2 linked regions of the Pigmentiphaga sp. H8 genome follow. The main gene of each other region encodes a partner of the protein of the gene in region 2 in a complex. Links are inferred from orthologs where the notes say so. Each region holds a gene or a part of one and is shown on either strand. Other genes may lie near its edges.

Region 1 (5,488 bases), 3.5 Mb from region 2 along the record:
GCCAGCGCGTCCATGTAGATGCGGTGCGTATCGTGCGGGGTGGGCGTGCCCCGCAGGTAGTCGACGTAGGTGCTGCGCCCCAGGTCCGACAGCAGCAGGAAGCCCTGGCCCAGGTCCTGCGCCAGCACGCGCGGCACGTGCACGCCGGCGTCGTGCAGCAGACCCGCCACGTGGAGGAAGGGACGGCAGTCCTCCTTGTCGGGCGGGGCGTCCATCACGACCGCGGTGCTCGGGCCCATGGCGACCCGGAAATACCGCCGGAAGCTGGCGTCGCTGGAGGCCGGCTGGAGGGTGGAAGGGTCGAGCTGGAGCTGCTGGGGAAGGCCGGACAGCCAGGCGGCGACCTGGGTCCGCCTGGGGTCGGCGCCGGCCTGGCCGGCGGCTGGATCGGAAATGGCGTTCATGCCTCCTATAATACCGACCGATATCGGTTCCCGGAACGAGCCCGGCCCCCTTTTCGGCGGGGCCCGGCGCCCCCCGCCAAAAGCCGCGGGCCGCTATCTTTTTTTACCGCGCGCGGCCGTCGGCTCGCGTATTCTTCGACTTTCCGTTTTTTCATTCCTCGAGGCCCGTGCGATTGATCCGGTGGTTCAGCCTGTTTGCAGCATTTGCGGTAGCGCCGCTGGCCTATGCGCAAGACGGTCCGTCCGAATCCCAGGCCGGCGCCGGGCCGGTATCCGGCCCTGGCCTGCGCCTGTCGCCGGGCCTGCGCCAGCACACCTACGATCCCGACCAGTTGCCGGTGTTCATGCAGGCCGACACGCTCACGGCCGAGGACCAGGACAAGCTCCGGCTGGAGGGCAGCGCGCAGGTGCGGCGCCAGGACACCATCCTGAAGGGCGACACCATCGAGTACGACAAGGTCGAGGACGAACTGGAAGCACTGGGCAACGTGCGGCTGTTCCGCGAGGGGAATCTGCTGACGGGGCCGAGGCTCAAGCTCAACATGAGCAGCGGCACGGGCGAGATCGACAACGCCCGGTTCTTTTTCGGACTCAACGGCGGCAGCGGTTCGGCCGAGCGCATCCGCATGCTGGGACAGAACCGGGTGCGCGCCGACCGGGTGCGCTATACGGGGTGCGCGTGCGAGACGCCTGACTGGGAGCTTCGCGCCCGGCGGGCCGACTTCGATTATGACGCCGGTACCGGGGTGGGCTATGGCGGGGTGCTCTATTTCAAGGATTTCCCCATCCTGGCCTCGCCCATCATTTCCTTCCCGCTGAACAACGAGCGCAAGTCGGGCTTCCTGTCGCCCACGTTCGGCCTGACCAGCAAGAGCGGTCCGGAATTCTCGATTCCGTACTACTTCAACATCGCGCCCAACCGCGATGCCACGCTGACGCCCAAGTTCATGACCCGCCGCGGGCTGCAACTGTCGGGCGAGTTCCGCTACCTGGAGCCTTCGTTCAGCGGGGTGACGCGGCTGAGCTACCTGCCCGACGACCGGGTCGCGCAGCGCGACCGCTATCTGTTCAGTTCGCAGCACCGGCAGCAGTTGACGCCCAACCTGGGCTTCAACTGGAACGTGTCCAAGGCGTCCGACGACGCGTACTTCCGCGACCTGTCCGTGCTGGGCACGGGCCTGGCCTCGACCGCGACGCTGGAACGTTCGTTCTCGCTGAACTGGCAGCAGGGGTACTGGGAAGCCTACGGCCGCGTGATCAGCTACCAGACGCTGCAGGATCCGCTGGCGCCCATCGTGCCGCCGTACGGCCGCGAGCCGCAACTGCACCTGACCGGCCAGCGCTACGACTGGAACGGCTTCGACGTGCGGATGGACGCGGATGCCACGCGCTTTCGCAGCAATACGCTGGTGAACGGGTCGCGCGCCTATGCCTATCCGTCGGTGTCGTATCCCATCATCCGGCCGGGCGGGTTCTTCATCCCCAAGATCGGCATCCATTCCACTCGCTACAACACGGACTCCTACCAGGGGGCGGCGTCCTACACCGCCAACCGTACCGTGCCCATCATGTCGCTGGACACCGGCCTGATCTTCGAGCGCGACAGCACGCTGCTCGGCAGGGAGGCGCGCCAGACCCTGGAGCCGCGCCTCTACTACCTGCGCGTGCCGTACCGCAACCAGTCGAACCTGCCCATCTACGATACGGCGCTGGCGGACTTCAATTTCGCGCAGATATTCTCCGAGAATCTGTATTCGGGCTGGGACCGGATCGCCGAGGCCAACCAGCTGACCGCGGCGCTGACCACGCGCTGGCTCGACCCCAAGACCGGCGTGGAGCGCGCGCGCATCATGGGTGCCCAGCGGCTGTACTTCAGCGACCAGCGGGTCACCCTGCCGGGCGAGGAGCCCAGTTCCGACGGCCGTTCCGACTTCCTGGTGTCGGTCTACGGTGCGCTGACGTCCACGCTCAGCGGCGAGACGACGGTGCAATACAATCCCAAGATCGAGCGTGTGACCCGGTCCACGATCGGCGCGCGCTGGAGCCCGCAGCGTCTCAGCACGGTATCGCTGGCCTACCGCTACAAGCGGGAGATGGTCAGCGTGCCGGGGCAGGAGTTGATCGACATCGCCTTCCAGTGGCCGCTGGCCCCCCGCTGGTTCGGCATCGGGCGCATCAACTATTCGCTGCTCGAGAACCGGATCGCCGAGGCGGTGGCCGGGATCGAATACAACGGCGGGTGCTGCTGGGCTTTCCGCCTGGTCGGCCAGCGCTACGCGGTGGCCAAGGACAACGCCACGACCGCGATGTTCTTCCAGCTCGAGCTGACCGGATTCGGCGGCATCGGGGCGAGCCCGATGACGACGCTGCGCCGGAGCATCCCGGGTTATCAGGTAATCAACCCGCCGCCTGAGAAAGGGACGGTGTTCGAAAGGTACGAATGATGGTTTCCAAGGTATTGCCCAGAATGACGAAAGCGGCCCACGGTGTCGCCCTTTGCTGCCTGGCCGCTTTGGCGGGTGGGTCGGCGGTGGCCCAGGGGCTGCGCATGCCAGGTGACCTCGGCGGCGCGCCGGGCGGCAACGGGCCGACCCTGTTGGCACCGCAGCCCGCGCCGCAGTCCGCGCCGCCCGCCAGCCAGGCTCCCGTGGCCCCGGCCGCGCCGGCGGCCCCGGCTGCGCAGGCGCCGCGCAGCACCAGCGGTTCGCGCATCCAGCTGGGTGACAACATCGTCGCCGTGGTCAACACCGACGTCATTACCCGCCGCGAACTCGACGCCCGCGTGCACGCCGCCCAGGCCACGCTGGCGCGCCAGCAGATCGCGCCGCCGGACGCGGCCACGCTGGAGAAGCAGGTGCTCGAACGCATGGTGGTCGAGAAGACCCAGTTGCAGGAGGCCGCGCAGACCGGCATCCGCATCGACGACCTGCAGCTCGACCGCGCCATCAGCCGGATCGCCCAGCAGAACAACGTGTCGGTTTCGCAGATGCGTGACCAGATCGAGCGCGATGGCCTGCCGTTCTCGGTCTACCGCGACGACCTGCGGCAGGAAATCACGCTGATGCGCCTGCGCGAACGCGCGGTCGACAGCCAGATCCAGATCTCCGAACCCGAGATCGATGCCTATCTGTCCGAGCAGCACGAGGGCGCGCCTTCCGACCTGTCGCTGGCACAGATCCTGGTGCGCGTGCCCGAGGGCAGCTCGTCCGACATGGTGGCGCGCCTGCGCCGCAAGGCCGAGACCCTGCTCCAGCAGGCGCGCGGCGGCGCCGATTTCGCCCAGTTGGCGGCCTCGTCCTCGGACGGCGAGGAGGCCCTGCGCGGCGGCGACCTGGGCTCCCGTCCCACCGACCGCTGGCCGTCGATGTTCGTCGACGCGGTGGCGCAACTGAGCCAGGGCGGCATCAGCGAGATCATCCAGAGCGGCAACGGTTTCCACATCATCAAGGTGGTCGAGCGCAAATCGTCCGGCGGTGCCGGTGGCGGCGCTGGCGCGATGCCCGTGCGGCAGACGCATGCCCGGCACATCCTGATCCGGCCGACCCAGGTGCTGACCGCCGAGCAGGCGCGCGAGCGCCTGGCCAACATCCGCCAGCGCATCGTGCAGGGCGGGTCGAGCTTCGCCGACATGGCCCGGCAATATTCCAACGATGCCTCGGCGCCGCAGGGCGGCGACCTGGGCTGGCTGTCGCCCCAGGAAACCGTGCCGGAGTTCGAGCGCGCCATGGATGCGCTGCAGCCCGGCCAGGTGAGCGAGCCCGTGCAGTCGCCGTTCGGCTGGCACCTGATCCAGGTCGTCGAGCGCCGCACGCAGGACGTCGGCCGCGAGCGGCAGCGTGCCGAGGCGCGCCAGACGCTGTTCCAGCGCAAGCTGGACCAGGCGTACGAGGACTGGGCTCGGCAGTTGCGGGACAAGGCCTATGTCGAAATCAGACTGAGCCCCCCCCCTACGCCCTGACGGGCGCCCCCCCAGGGGGGCGGCACTGGCGGACCGGCGGAGCCGGATCCGCTGTGCCCTGGGGGACTACCCGGCTGGTGGGGGGCGGCGTTCTTGGCGCCGTTTTTGTTTTTTGAGGCCGGTGTTGGGCTGGCGGATGAGTGAGATGAGTGCGATGCGCAGGCTGGTCTTGACGACCGGCGAACCGGCGGGGATCGGGCCTGAGTTGTCGGTCGCGGCCGCGGCGTGGTTCGCGGGCGAGCGCGGGGCGGGACGGGTGCCGGCGGATGTGGAACTGGTGCTGGTGGGGGATCGCGATCTGCTCGCGCAGCGCGGCGGGCAGGATGCCGCGGCGTTGGCGGGGGTGGGGGTGCATCACGTGCCGCTGCGCGTGCCGTCCGAGCCGGGCAGGCTGGCGGTGGCCAATGGGCGCTACGTGCTCGACACGCTGGATGAGGCCATTGCCATGGTGGCCGATGGCCGGGCGCAGGCCATCGTCACGGCGCCGGTCCACAAGGGGGTGATCAACGATGCCGGCGTGGCTTTCTCGGGACATACCGAATACCTGCAGGAGCGGGCGGGGGTCGACAAGGTCGTGATGATGCTGGCCGGCGGCGGCCTGCGGGTGGCGCTGGCGACCACGCACCTGCCGCTGCGGGCGGTGCCCGATGCGGTCACCGCGCAGACGCTGGACCAGGTGCTGCGCATTCTGGATGCCGACCTGCGCCGGCGCTTCGGGCTGGCGCACCCGCGCATTGCCGTGTGCGGCTTGAATCCGCACGCGGGCGAAGGCGGGCACCTGGGGCGGGAAGAAATCGAGGTCATCGAACCGGCCATCGCGCGGGCCCGCGCCGCCGGCATCGATGCGCGCGGGCCGCTGCCCGCCGATACGCTGTTCGTGCCCGCGCACGTCGCGCAGTTCGACGCGGCCCTGGCCATGTTCCATGACCAGGGCCTGCCCGTGCTCAAGCACGCGAGCTTCGGGCACGGCGTCAACATCACCCTGGGCCTGCCCTATGTGCGGACCTCGGTGGACCACGGCACCGCGCTCGACCTGGCCGGAACGGGCAAGGCCGATCCCGGCAGTTTGCAGGAGGCCATCGTCACGGCCCTCCAGATGATACGAACCGGCACCCAGGCGGATGCC
Region 2 (6,213 bases):
TGCAGCCCTTCATCGTGCGCGGCCGCGATGAAATCGTGAAGAAAACGGACAGGAAGATTATCGACGCAGTTGTAGCCGAAATCCTCCAGGGTACGAAGAGCCACGGACTTGCCCGAGCCCGAGATACCGGTGATGAAAACGACACGTAACACAGCAGGCTTTGCCTCGTAAAAGAGGTTCGTTCGAAGCCTGAACAATAACGCACACTCCCAAACCTGTCCCCCTTTCCCCCTACCCACGCCAGCCTATTGGTTGCCAGGAAACCGCGGATCCGGCTTTGCCGGTCCGCCGGTTTCGCCCCCTGGGGGGCGCCCGAAGGGCGTAGGGGGGGGACCTCTACGGCTCGCCGTTCTGGATGGCGTCCATCTGCCGTTCCATGAACTCGGTCATGGTGTCGATGCCGCGCAGTTGCAGGATGGCGTTGCGGACCGCCGCCTCGACCAGCACGGCCAGGTTGCGGCCGGCGGCCACGGGCAGGACGACCTTGCGTATGGGCAGGGCCAGCACGTCCTGGGTCATGGCCTGGAGGGGAAGGCGCTCGAAATTGGCTTCGGGCGAGGTGGTGCGGACCAGGTGGACGATGATCTTGAGCTTCATCTTCCGGCGCACCGAGGTCTCGCCGAAGATCGCGCGGATGTCCAGCAGCCCGAGGCCGCGCACTTCCAGCATGTTCTGCAGCAGCGGCGGGCACCGGCCCTCGATCAGGTTGGGAGCGATGCGCGAGAACTCCACGGCGTCGTCGGCGACCAGGCCGTGGCCGCGCGAAATCAGTTCCAGCGCCAGCTCGCTCTTGCCCAGGCCCGATTCGCCGGAGATCAGCACGCCCATGCCGAGCACGTCCATGAACACGCCGTGCACGGTGGTGACGGGGGCGAGCTTCTTGGCCAGGTAGATGCGCAGCAGGTCGATGACCTGCGCCGCCGAGCGGGGCGAGGCCAGCAGCGGCACGTTGCGCTGTTCGCAGTGTTCCAGCAGGTCGGCCGGGGCGGCCAGGCCGTCGGCCATGATGATGGCCGGCACGCCGCTGGCCAGCAGTTCATCCAGGTGGTGGGCGCGCCGGCGGGCTTCCAGCCGGGCGTAGAACGCCAGTTCCTCGTGGCCGAAGACCTGGATGCGGGACGGGTGGATGAGGTTCAGGTGGCCGACCAGGTCGGCAGCGGCCAGGCAGGTGTCGGGCAGCGGCGAGCGATTCGCGTTCGAGCGCCCCGCCAGCCAGCTCAAGGAAATCTTGTCGGTGTTTTCGTCGACCAGTTTTTCGATAGTAAGCATGGGGCACACGGAAAAGGCGGCCGACCGGGGCCGGCCGGGTCAGACCGCGGCGTCGGACTGGGCCGGTTCCCAGTGGGTCAGCAGCGAGTGGATCGCGCTGGCCGAGGGTTCGGTGGCCAGGGCCTCGCGCAGCGCGCGGTTGGACAGCATCTGCGCCAGCTCGGACAGGATTTCCAGGTGCACCTGCGTGGCCTGCTCGGGTACGAGCAGGAATACCAGCATTTGCACGGGCTTGCCATCGGGGGCGTCGAAATTGATGGGCTGAGCCAGGCGCACGAAGGCGGCCACCGCATCGGTCAGCCCCTTGATGCGGCCGTGCGGCACGGCTACGCCTTGACCCAGGCCGGTCGAGCCGAGCCGTTCGCGCGCGAACAGGCTGTCGAACACCACCGAGCGGGCGATGCCGTGATTGTTCTCGAACAATAGGCCGACTTGTTCGAAAACGCGCTTCTTGCTGGTGACTTCCAGATCAAGCAGCACGTTCGAAGGGGGGAGTATCCGCGAGATCAGATTCATAACGTATGCGCCGGTCGGGCGATACAAATTCGCACAATAGATGGACCGGGCGACATCTTTTGGAGATGGACGTCGATTATAGCCAGCGTCCCGGTTCTGTCACGAAAAGCGGCACTTTTGTGCCCCGCAAACAACCCGTCCGTATCCCGACCTGGCATCACACGCCCTCGTCCCACGAAGGAAGCGCCCACCCGGGGCCCTACCCAGTCCCTCGAAAACCATGGCGCAGCGCGGCATTTCTCGATTCTGATCACGGGTAACTGGACGCGAACTCATCCTTTAAACGAAACAACGGCGGGAAAAGCCTCCTTCCCCCGCCAGCCGATGTTTTATCCAGGGGCACCGCGGATCCGGCTCCGCCGGTCCGCCAGTGCCGCCCCCCGGGGGGCGCCCGTCAGGGCGTAGGGGGGGGAATTCTCTTCATTGCTTCCTCGACCCGAGGTCGCTGGACCTTGTCCTTGTACTTGATGACCTGTCGGTCGACTTTATCGACAAGGGCGTCGATGGCCGCGTATAGATTTTCTTCTTGGGCCTCGCAATGGACGTCCTTGCCTCGGAGATGCATGGTGATTTCCGCGCTGTGGCGCAGTTTTTCCACGGAAAGCAGCACCTGGATATCGATGACGTGATCGAAATGCCTCAGCACCCGCGTGAGCTTGTTCAGGACGTACTCACGTATGGCAGGGGTCACGATGAGGTGATGTCCGCTGATGCTCAGATTCATGTAAAGCCCTCCTTGAAGCAATGTACCGGGAGACTTCCCCGGAGCCCGCGCCCATGTCCGCAGGGCATGGGCGCTTGTGGCACGAGCGTGCCACTTTGCTTGCGTCGCTCCGAACGTTCCGGATGTCGCCACGCAATCGAAGTGGCTGGCACATGCGTTTTCAGCGGTTGCTATAAAGATGAGCCTTTATCCGGGGCTTTCAAGTACGGTCTAACCCTAGCATCGCGATCAGGTGATGGATGCGCGGCATGCGATGCCGCGCGGGCGCGATCCGTACTAGATGCTCTTACGCAGGGAAACCGGCGGAATCTTGAGCGCTTCGCGGTATTTGGCCACCGTGCGGCGGGCCACGACGATACCCTGCTCCCCCAGCGTCTGCGCAAGTTGGCTGTCGGATAGTGGCTGGGTAGGATCCTCCGCACCAATGAGTTGCTTGATCAGCGCACGGATCGCCGTGGACGATGCCGCTCCTCCGGTCTCCGTGGCGACGTGGCTGCCGAAGAAATACTTCAACTCGAAAGTCCCCAGCGGGGTGAGCATGTATTTCTGCGTAGTGACGCGTGAGATCGTCGACTCATGCAAGCCTAGTGTATCTGCTATTTCGCGTAATACAAGAGGCCGCATGGCGACTTCGCCATGGTTGAGGAAACCCTGCTGCCGGTCGACGATGGCCTGGGCCACGCGCAGAATGGTGTCGAAGCGTTGCTGGACATTGCGTATCAGCCAGCGCGCCTCCTGCAGCTGCGAGGACAGCCCGGGATGGGCCGAGCTGCGCTCGGACTTCAGGATCTGCGCGTACATCTGGTTGATGCGCAGCCGCGGCATGGCTTCGCCGTTGAGCATGGCGCGCCACTGGTTGCCGGCCTTGCGCACGATCACGTCGGGCACGACGTAGTCCGCGGCGGGCGACGAATAGCGCGAACCGGGTCGCGGGTCGAGCCGGCGGATCAGGCTCTGGGCCGCGCGCAGCTGGTCGTCGTTGCAGCCCAGCGCCTTGCGCAGCTTGGCGTAGTCCCGCGCGCCCAGCAGCGGCAGGTGCTGGGCGGCGATCTGGCGGGCCAGGGCCAGCACGTCGGCATCGCGGGCCTCGGGCAGGCAATCGAGGTCCGGCACGCGCAATTGCAGGCACAGGCATTCGGAGATGTTGCGGGCGCCCACGCCGGCCGGATCGAAGGACTGGAGCAGCCCCAGCGCCGAACGCAGTTCGTCGGCGTCGATTTCCAGCTCGGGCGGGAACAGCGCGGCCAGTTCTTCCAGCGACACGTCCAGGTAGCCGTTGTCGTCCAGTTCGTCGACCAGCGCCGTCACCAGCGCCGCATCGCGCGGCGTGGCCTGCGTCAGCGCGAGCTGGCCCAGCAGGTGCTCGCGCAGCGAGGCATCGGGCGCCGCCAATTGCGGCGCGGTGTCGTCGTCGTGCTCGCCGCCGGGGCGGTGCAGCTCCGGCATGTCGGGCAGGTCCGGCGCGTCGCCGGCGTCGGCCGGCGACGGCGCCTCCACGGCCTCGCCGCCCGGTTCGGCGTCGGCTTCCGGCGAGGCGGGCGTGGTCGTGTGCATGCTGCCGTCGGCGTCGACCCGCAGCGTGGCCGCCACAGGGTCGTCCTCGCGTTCAAGCAGCGGGTTCTCCTGCAGGATCTGCTCGATCTCGTGTTCGAGTTCGAGCGTCGACAACTGCAGCAGCTTGATCGACTGCTGCAGCGCCGGCGTCAGCGCCAGGTGCTGGGAGGTGCGAAGTTGGAGTCCGGGTTTGAGCATGGGCACCGCTTACATGCGGAAGTGTTCTCCGAGGTAGACCCGTCGCACGGCAGGATCGCCGACGATCTCCTCGGGGTGCCCGCTGGCCAGTACCGTGCCGTCGCTGATGATGTAGGCGCGGTCGCAGATGCCCAGGGTCTCGCGCACGTTGTGGTCGGTGATGAGCACGCCTATGCCGCGTCCCTTCAGGAAGCGCACGATGCGCTGGATCTCGATGACGGCGATGGGGTCCACGCCGGCGAACGGTTCGTCCAGCAGGATGAAGCGCGGATTGGTGGCGAGCGCGCGCGCGATCTCGACGCGGCGGCGTTCGCCGCCGGACAGCGAGATGGCGGCGTTGCTGCGGATGTGTCCGATCTGCAATTCGTCCAGCAGCGACTCCAGGCTCTCGTTCACCTGCTTCGTGCCGAGCGGCGCGCCCTGTTCGTTGCGCTGCAGTTCCAGCACCGCGCGGATGTTCTGTTCGACGTTGAGCCGGCGGAACACGGAGGCGTCCTGCGGCAGGTAGGAAAGCCCCAGCCGCGCGCGCTTGTGGATGGGCAGGCTCGTGGCCGAGACGCGATCGATGTCGATGGTGCCGGCATCGGCCGGCACCAGCCCGACGATCATGTAGAAGCAGGTGGTCTTGCCGGCGCCGTTGGGGCCCAGCAGTCCGACCACCTCGCCGCCGTCCACGTGCAGCGACACGTTCTTGACCACCGTGCGCCCTTGATAGGATTTGCGCAGGCCCTCGGCCCGCAGGCGGCCCTCGCCCTGGGTCGACTCCTCGGCGCGCGGCGCCCCGGCCGGCGCTCCGGCTTCTATGATCGGCGCGTTCATTGCGCGGCCTTGCCCGAGGCCGGGGCGCCACAGCCCGCCGCCGGCGCGCCGGCGGCCGTCTGGCCGCGCGGCTGGATGATGGTGCGCACGCGCTGGTTGGGCGTGGGGGCCTGCGGCCCGCCGGTGGCGGTATAGGTGTCGGTGCGCTGGTTGTAGGTCACGCGCTGACCGCGCACTTCGTCGACCATCTGTTCGCAGGCCAGCCGCTTGACCACCGCCTTCGAGATGAAATGGATCAGCTCGCCGCGTCCGTCGTATTCGACGCGCTCGGCCACGCCCTCGACGTATTCGTCGGTGCCCTCGCGCCGCTGGCGCACGTTGACGAGCTTGCCGCTGTTGGCGGTGGCGACGCCGAACTGATAGCCCTCGGCGTCTTCGCGCAGGTCGAGCCTGTCGGCGCGCAGGATCAGCGAACCCCTGGTCAGCACGACGTTGCCGGTGAAGATGCTGGTCTGCTTCAGGTCGTCGTAGCGCAGCGAATCGGCATCCACCGTCGTCGGCTGGTTGCGGTCGGCGGCGGCCGCGAGCGCCTGGGCGCCGCAGGCGAGGGCGGCCAGGGCGAGCACGGCCTGGGCGGCGTATCGGGAGAATCGATGATGTGGCACGGTGTTTTTATCCTTTGTATGGCTGTCGGGCCGGGGGCGCGGCCGGCCGCGTGCTGCCCGGCACGATCTGCACCCGTGTCTGCTCGTTGACCTTCAATTCGCGCGAGACGTTGTCATAGCGCATGCCGCGTCCCTGTATACGCGTGGTGCCGTTGACCACGGTGGCGGGCAGGTCCGTGTAGGCGACGTCCTCGTCGGGCAGCAGGGTGACTTCCTCGCTGCGTATGTTCAGCTCGGGGCGCCCCTGCCCGGGCAGCCGCCGCAACTGAACGTCGCCGCGCATGATCACGCGCGCGCCGTCCTGGTCCATTCGCGCGTGCCGGGAAGTGGCCGTCATGGTCGGCCGCTCGGTGCGCTGGCTGACCGCGCGGAACTGCGTGACTTCCGACGAATCGTCGTCCGGGTAGTGCTCGAGCCGGTCGCCTTCCATCCGCGTCGTGGGCATGCCCTGCTCGTCGCTGCGGACCATGACGAACTGTTCGACGAAGGAGTCGATCTCGTGGGTCAGCCGGCGCGGCGGATCTTCCT

What was found. The genes of interacting proteins can lie anywhere in the genome.
Region 1: lptB (region 2) and EGT29_RS20560 share a complex: the UniProt entries of both Escherichia coli proteins name them as parts of the lipopolysaccharide transport and assembly complex. The link is inferred for Pigmentiphaga sp. H8 from one-to-one orthologs.

What each region holds. Positions count from the first base shown.
Region 1 is NZ_CP033966.1:4,355,497-4,360,984, reverse strand. Bases 256-3,209 are described here. They hold EGT29_RS20560 (LPS-assembly protein LptD), read left to right. Parts: upstream 256-571; coding sequence 572-2,848; downstream 2,849-3,209. Other genes in these bases: EGT29_RS20555 (peptidylprolyl isomerase), read left to right, coding at 2,953-3,209; EGT29_RS20565 (aminoglycoside phosphotransferase family protein), read right to left, coding at 256-404. Outside these bases: more of EGT29_RS20565, read right to left, coding at 1-255; more of EGT29_RS20555, read left to right, coding at 3,210-4,362; 4-hydroxythreonine-4-phosphate dehydrogenase PdxA, read left to right, coding at 4,508-5,488. UniProt on the Escherichia coli protein: Together with LptE, is involved in the assembly of lipopolysaccharide (LPS) at the surface of the outer membrane. Contributes to n-hexane resistance.
Region 2 is NZ_CP033966.1:810,846-817,058, forward strand. Bases 3,176-6,081 are described here. They hold lptB (LPS export ABC transporter ATP-binding protein), read right to left. Parts: upstream 5,081-6,081; coding sequence 4,271-5,080; downstream 3,176-4,270. Other genes in these bases: EGT29_RS03985 (RNA polymerase factor sigma-54), read right to left, coding at 3,176-4,261; lptA (lipopolysaccharide transport periplasmic protein LptA), read right to left, coding at 5,077-5,685; lptC (LPS export ABC transporter periplasmic protein LptC), read right to left, coding at 5,693-6,081. Also shown: RNase adapter RapZ, read right to left, coding at 1-152; hprK (HPr(Ser) kinase/phosphatase), read right to left, coding at 337-1,269; PTS IIA-like nitrogen regulatory protein PtsN, read right to left, coding at 1,309-1,785; hpf (ribosome hibernation-promoting factor, HPF/YfiA family), read right to left, coding at 2,180-2,509; more of EGT29_RS03985, read right to left, coding at 2,786-3,175; more of lptC, read right to left, coding at 6,082-6,213. UniProt on the Escherichia coli protein: Part of the ABC transporter complex LptBFG involved in the translocation of lipopolysaccharide (LPS) from the inner membrane to the outer membrane. Probably responsible for energy coupling to the transport system.